DNA from 2 places in the Terasakiella magnetica genome. Region 1 is predicted to be linked to the other one. Evidence: predicted binding sites of a transcription regulator. Region 1 holds the regulator's gene; the other holds the start of a gene.

Evidence for each region. The regulator HrcA, encoded in region 1, represses chaperone genes, less so after heat shock. The targets are predictions, from matches to a motif close to GTTAGCACTCNCCNNNGGNGAGTGCTAAC.
Region 2: a site for HrcA is predicted at 2,173-2,201, ahead of groES (co-chaperone GroES). Genes of this name have one in related genera too.

The regions. Positions count from the first base shown of each region.
Region 1 covers NZ_FLYE01000005.1:22,397-26,121, forward strand. Annotated here, with positions in the region: gene MTBPR1_RS05315 (NAD-glutamate dehydrogenase) at 1-1,064, shown strand, start outside; gene grpE (nucleotide exchange factor GrpE) at 1,135-1,842, opposite strand; gene hrcA (heat-inducible transcriptional repressor HrcA) at 1,864-2,901, opposite strand; gene MTBPR1_RS05330 (substrate-binding periplasmic protein) at 2,933-3,721, opposite strand.
Region 2 covers NZ_FLYE01000034.1:146,392-150,116, reverse strand. Annotated here, with positions in the region: gene MTBPR1_RS11570 (TVP38/TMEM64 family protein) at 1-412, shown strand, start outside; gene MTBPR1_RS11565 (ArnT family glycosyltransferase) at 455-2,086, shown strand; gene groES (co-chaperone GroES) at 2,252-2,542, shown strand; gene groL (chaperonin GroEL) at 2,601-3,725, shown strand, end outside.

The DNA.
Region 1 (3,725 bases):
ATGATGAAGTGCTGGCTGAACGTCAAGCTGCGCAAAAAGGCCTGACCCGACCGGAAATTTCTGTCTTAATGCCTTATGCTAAAATCTGGCTTTATGATCAGTTACTGGAATCAAAACTACCGGATGACCCCCGTCTTGAAGAAGACCTCATCCGTTATTTCCCCTCTGACCTTCAACAGACATTTGAATCTCAGATTACCAAACATATGCTGCGTCGTGAAATTATCGCAACCCATATCACCAATTCCCTGATCAACCGTGTGGGCGGCACATTTGTTACCCAGACTATGGAAAATACCAATGCCACACCGGATGATATTGCGCGTGCCTATCTCATCACCCGAGATTCATTTGGCCTGCGCGAAACATGGGAAGAAATTGAAGCCTTGGATAACAAGGTTTCAGCCCAAGAACAGGTGCGTATGCTCATTCAGGTAAACCGCCTGATTGATCGCGGCACCAAATGGTTCTTGCGCAATTGTGAACACCCCATTGATATCGGCAAAACCGTTGAAGCCTTTTCAGATGGGCTACAAAAACTTGGCGAGCGCCTTGAAGACGTCTTGCCTGAAAATGTACTTGCAGCCCATCTAAATCAGGCCCAGACCTTTATTGATAATGGCGTGCCTGAAAAGCTTGCCAAAAGTGTTGCCGGTAAAGTGGTTCTGGTTTCTGGCTGTGATATTGTCGGCATTGCCCATTCACGCGATATGGATGTGGTTAATGTCTCAAAAATCTACTTTGCTGTTGGCGCGCGCTTTGATCTGGGATGGATGCGCGCAACAGGCGAGCAACTCGGCCTGAAAAACCACTGGCAAAAACTGGCGGTCGGGGCCTTGATCGAAGACCTCTATACTTATCAGTCCACCCTGACCTATGGCGCGATTGAACATCATAATAAAGGGGCCGATGCGTTAGATGGTCTTGAGAAATGGATTGAGCAAAACCAAACCGTTGTAGACCAAACCGACCAGATGCTGGCAGAAATGAAAACCACACCAGGTGTTGATTTCGCCATGTTAACGGTTGCTGCCAAACAACTGCGCGATATGATCTCTCAATAAAGAAAAAAGCCCTCGCATCATCTGTTTGCGAGGGCTTTTGATCTTCTATCTAAGATATTTTTACTTTAGATCAGGTTTCCTGATTAAGCTTTTCACCTGACTCAGCGCCTGCATTTTCATAAGCATCCGTGGCAGCAGCGGCTTCATCAGCTGGGGCTTCCTCAGAAGGGGCTTCATATTTTGGACCGCCTTTTGTCACACCAACCATGGCTGGACGCAACAAACGGTCATGGATCACATAACCATCCTGCATCACCTGACCAACAAGGCCTGAAGGCTGGCTTGGGTCTTGAATTTCAAACATGGCTTGGTGCAAGTTATGGTCAAAGGGCTGGCCTGCCGCCTCAATGCGCTTGATACCGGCTTTGTTAAAAGCGTTTTGCAGCTCACGCTCGGTCATTTCAACACCTTTGATCACATCGGTGTCTTTCATGTCTTCTGGTGTGCTGTCCATTGCGCGGCTCAGGTTATCAGCCACAGAAACCATTTCACGCGCAAAGTTGGTCACGCCGTATTTAAGCGCGTCTTGTTTTTCACGCTCCCCACGGCGGCGCACATTTTGCTCATCAGCAACCGCACGCATCCATTTGCTTTTCATTTCTGCCAGTTCGGCTTCCAGCTGGGCAACACGATCACCGGCTTTTCCCTCTTCAGCAAACCCTTGAACATCTGCTTCCAGTGTCTCTTCAACCGGGGCTTCTGCCTGCTGTGGAGCTGCTGTTTCTTCAATGACTTCTTCGTTATTTTCAGGTGTTGCTTGTGTATTTTCGCCTGACATTTTGTCTTCTCTTTAACCTAGTTAACCAATTAAACGGCCGATAACCTTAGAGGTATAATCAACCATCGGAATGATGCGCGCATAGTTGATACGGGTTGGACCGATCACACCAATGGCGCCGACAATTTTTTGATGACCGTCATGAAACGGGGCCACCACCATAGAGCAGCCGGACACGTTAAACAACGGATTGTCCGACCCAATAAATATTTGTACGCCTTCTGCATGATCCGCAAGGCGCAGAAGCTTTAGCAGGGTTTCTTTCGTTTCCAAAGCCTCAAATAACGAGCGGATGCGTTCTAGGTCGCCAACGGCGGATATATCATCCAATAAATGGGCCTGTCCACGCACAATAAGCGAGCCTGAATCAGCTGAACCACCTGCCCATTGGGCCAATCCGGTTTCCACAACGCGGGTTGTCAGCTCATCAAGTTGCGCCTTATGGCTTTGCAATTCCTTGTTTATTTCATCAACCCCGCCTGAAACGGTTTGCCCAACCAGCTTGGCCCCCAGATAATTACTGGCCTGCACCAAGGCACTGGGTGGGATATCAGGTGGGGTTTCAATCACGCGGTTTTCCACCACGCCATTTTCCATCACCATAATCACCAAGGTGCGCCCCGGTGATAAATTGACAAATTCAATATGTTTCAGCGGCGAATCCGCTTTTGGCGCAAACACGAGTGAGGCACAACCGGACAGGCCCGAAATCATGCCTGAGGCCTCATTCATCACATCATCAAACTGGCGACCTTTTGCTGCACATTCTGCATCAATGGTGCGCCGTTCCATTTCCGGTAAATCACCAATTTCCATCACCCCGTCGATAAACAGGCGCAACCCCGCTTCCGTTGGCATCCGCCCGGCAGAGGCATGGGGGGAATGGAGCAACCCCATATCTTCAAGATCAGCCATCACATTGCGAATGGAGGCTGGCGATAAGGAATTTTCCAGCAATTTGGAAACCGTGCGTGAGCCCACAGGCTCACCCGTTGCCATATAAGCATCCACAATGCGCCTAAAAATATCACGCGATCTATCGTTTAAATTACTTAACATGAAAGAAATTTAGTGCGGATACCCTGATGCGTCAATTCTTCTGCTCAGACTTTGCAAATTCTGCCCAACGATCAACATATTCCAACAAGGTCCGTTGAGCTTCACCACTTTGCAACATTTCCCCATAACGACGCGACACATAGGGCAGAAAAACCTTACAGGGAGAGCCTTTGGTAAACCCACTATGGATCACGCCGTCATTGATATTGACCTCAAGGGGCTTTACCTGATCACCATTTTTAAGTGTTGAAAAATGCGCCAACCCCACATAACGCCCATGAATGAAATATTCCGTGCGACCGCTTAAAAGTTTTTTCAAATTACTTTCTGTGGAAAAACCATCTTCAAGTGTCAAAAATTTCTGCGCAAATGAATCAAAAGAGCCCCCATAACGGTCCCCGGCATTTTTACCGCCTTTTTTATTGATGAGATCGGCCCATTCATCATATTCAAAGGCTGAATTCGCCTTCATAAAAACCGCAAATGGGTTAGGCGCAATCGGTTTTGTGGTAAATTCTAAAAACAGCGCACGCTCTTGGGTTTTCTTTAAGGCAAGCACCATATCAAATCGGCCCGCTTTGGCAGAACTCAACACCCGTTTCCACGGCCCCTCATAACGGGCCTCAAACTCTATACCAAGTTCATCAAATATCTTTTTAGTCAGCGCAACACTGGCCCCAATGATTTTGCCATTAGCCTTCCAGTGATAGGGCGGATATTCAGGATGGGCCGTTGCAATGACTTTGTTGCATTCATGGGCCTGAGCGGGCCTTGCCAACCCCATAAGCCCCATAAAAACAGCCAAAAACAAAAGTCTCATAAAG
Region 2 (3,725 bases), on a different contig from region 1:
CAAGATCAAACGCATTGATGATTTCTTGGCTGAAAATCCCTTTACCATGACCTTGCTGATCCGGCTTTTACCGGCTGGCAGTAACGTTGCCACCAATGCCGCAGCTGGTGTCTCAGGTGTTAACCCGCTTGCGTTTATCATTGGCTCCATGGTGGGCTATATCCCGCAATCACTTGTTTTTGCACTGGCGGGCAGCGGGGTTGAGCTAAACCCACAATGGTCCATTGCACTTAGTGTGATTCTTTTCATTGTCTCAGGCGTTTTGGGGGTGTATCTCTATCGTCGCTATCGCCATGGTAAAACCTTGGGCCGCGATATTGAAACGGCGCTGACAGGTGATGCAGAAAAAGCCGAAGAGATTGTTGAATCCTCACAATCGTCATCCCGCACGAAAAAAAGCGGGGTCTTTTAAGATCACATAGTGGCCTGCTTGGGCAGGCATGACGAGAAATAGATGCTGCAAAAACACTGGTCTCCTATCACCTTTACATTGCTCTGGCTTGTGCTGGTTGCAACAGCTGTTTTAACACGCCCGGCCTTGCCTGTGGATGAAACACGCTATTTGGCTGTGGCGTGGGAGATGTGGTTGCGTGGTGATTTTATTGTGCCTCACCTGAATGGCGAGACCTATAGCCATAAGCCGCCGCTTTTATTCTGGATTATGAATTTGGGTTGGGCCGTCTTTGGGGTGAATGACTGGTGGCCGCCAATGGTCGCCCCGCTCTTTGCTTTGGCTTGTCTGTTTCTCACACGTGCTATGGCGCAAAAACTCTGGCCTGAAGAAAAACTCATTGCGGACCTTTCTCCGATCATTTTGCTCGGCGCGGTTTTTTGGACGATTTTCACCACCGTAACCATGTTTGATATGTTGGTTGCCGCTTGCACCCTTTGGGGCTTACTTGGCCTTTTAATGGTATGGCGCGATGGTGATCAAAAAGGCTGGTGGTTTTTAACATTGGCAATCGGCGTTGGGGTTTTGGCAAAAGGTCCGGTGATTTTGCTGCAAATCCTGCCCATTGCCTTGCTCTTGCCCTTGTGGGATGTGGAGCGGCGCATTGAAAATCGCAAAAAATGGTATCGCAATATTCTTCTCTCAGTCCTTGGTGGCGCGGTGATCGCACTGGCATGGGCTGTTCCTGCGGGGATTCTGGGTGGGGAAGAATATCGTGATGCTATTTTCTGGGGCCAAACGGCGGGACGGGTGGTGAAGTCCTTTGCCCATGCGCGGCCTTGGTGGTGGTACCTCGCTGTTATTGGTCCCTTATTGTTACCTTGGGTTATTTGGCCCATTCTTTGGAAAGCGGCCTGGCAGGGCGGTAAAAACCTGCTTGGGCAAGCCCAAGTGCGTTTTTGTATCTTGTGGTTTGTGCCGATCTTTTTTGCTTTCTCGCTTATCAGTGGCAAGCAGTTGCATTACCTTTTGCCGATCTTCCCTGCCTTTGCCTTTATGCTGGCACGTCTTTTGGTGAAAGAGGATACCAAAGTCAGCCGCGTGGGGCGTATCGTTCCGGCAGGCTTTGTTATTATCCTTGGCTTGGCTGTTTTGGTTGCACCTTATCTGGGGATCAAGAAATTCCCCACTTGGGCGCTTGAACTGCCGACTTACTGGATGGCTCTGCCGATCCTTTGTGGGCTTTATGTTGTGACCCAAAAGCTGAAAACCCAATGCGGGGCGATTTTAAGCTTAACATCCATGATGACCGCTTTGGTGGTTGCCATTCATCTGGTGATGGCGCCCTATTTGGGGGCAGCTTTTGACCTTAAAGACATGTCGCTTAAGATTAAAGACATGCAGGATGAGGGCTATGACGTGGCCTTCATGGCGAAATATCATGGTACGTTTCAGTTTCTGGGGCGTCTTGAAAAACCCATTGCCGAACTATCAACAACACGCGGGCATAACCTAAATGAATGGCTGGCTGCTCACCCTAAAAGCAAGGTGATTACCCTGTGGAAACAGGCAGCGCCTGATCATGTGGCAGTGGAGTATGTGCAGAATTTTCGCAACAATAACTTCATTATTTTTGATGTGGAAAAGCTTAATGGTGCGCATGAGTTGCTAAACCGGCGTGGCAAAGCAAAATAACAGGCGATTGCTGCGCTGCACCATGCAGTTTTCCTGAAAAAAACGTGATTCACCGCTTGACAGTTTGAGCCTGTGAAATTAACTCTGTTAGCACTCGAACCTAACGAGTGCTAATCTGACTCGTTTGGGTCATCCACTTTGGTGAATATCACGGAGTTAAATACTATGAAATTTCGTCCTTTGCACGACCGCGTTCTCGTAAAACGTCTGGAGCAAGAAACGAAAACTGCTGGCGGGATCATCCTTCCAGAAGCTGCACAAGAAAAACCATCTGAAGGTGAAGTTGTTGCTGTTGGTTCTGGCGTACGCGCTGACAACGGTGAGTTCGTTGCGCTTGACGTTAAAGCGGGCGATCAAATCCTCTTTGGTAAATGGTCTGGTACAGAAATCAAGGTTGACGGTGAAGACCTGTTGATCATGAAAGAAACAGACATCATGGGTGTGATCGAGAAGTAATTCTCTCCATCCATCATTCTACTTATTAATTGACTGCTTAAAATAAGGGTCTAGCTACATGTCTAAAGAAATTAAATTCGGCACAGAAGCTCGTGCTAAAATGCTCGAAGGCGTTGACATTCTTGCCAACGCTGTAAAAGTAACACTCGGTCCAAAAGGTCGTAACGTTATTCTTGATAAGTCTTTTGGCGCACCACGCGTCACAAAAGACGGTGTTTCTGTTGCTAAAGAAATCGATCTGGAAGACAAGTTCCAGAACATGGGCGCACAGATGATCAAAGAAGTTGCCTCTAAAACAGCTGATCTGGCTGGTGATGGTACAACAACTGCGACAGTTCTGGCACAAGCCATCGTTCGTGAAGGTACAAAAGCGGTTGCTGCGGGCATGAACCCAATGGATCTGAAACGTGGTATCGACACAGCTGTAACAGCCGTTGTTGCAGACGTTAAAAGCCGCTCTAAGCCAGTTGCGACAAACGAAGAAGTTGCACAAGTTGGTACAATCTCTGCAAACGGTGAAAACACTGTTGGTGATTTGATTGCACAAGCTATGGAAAAAGTGGGTAACGAAGGCGTTATCACTGTTGAAGAAGCTAAAGGTCTGGACACAACTCTTGACGTTGTTGAAGGTATGCAGTTTGACCGTGGTTACACATCTCCTTACTTCGTCACAAACTCTGAGAAAATGATCTGTGAGTTGGACAACCCGTACATCTTGGTTAACGAAGGCAAACTGACGTCACTTCAGCCAATGTTGCACCTGCTTGAAGGTTCTGTTCAAGCCTCTCGTCCATTGTTGATCATCGCTGAAGATATCGAAGGCGAAGCGCTTGCAACTCTGGTTGTAAACAAACTGCGTGGCGGCCTGAAGGTTGCTGCAGTTAAAGCGCCTGGTTTTGGTGATCGTCGCAAAGCAATGTTGCAAGACATCGCTATTTTGACAAACGGTCAGTTGGTTTCTGAAGAGCTTGGCATCAAGCTGGAAGAAGTGACACTTGAAATGCTTGGTACGGCCAAGTCTGTTGTGATCACTAAAGAAGAAACAACAATCGTTGAAGGCGCTGGCGACAAAGACGATATCGTTCAACGTTGCAACCAAATCAAGGCGCAAACAGAAGAAACAACTTCTGAATACGACCGTGAAAAACTGCAAGAGCGTCTGGCTAAATTGGCTGGCGGTGTT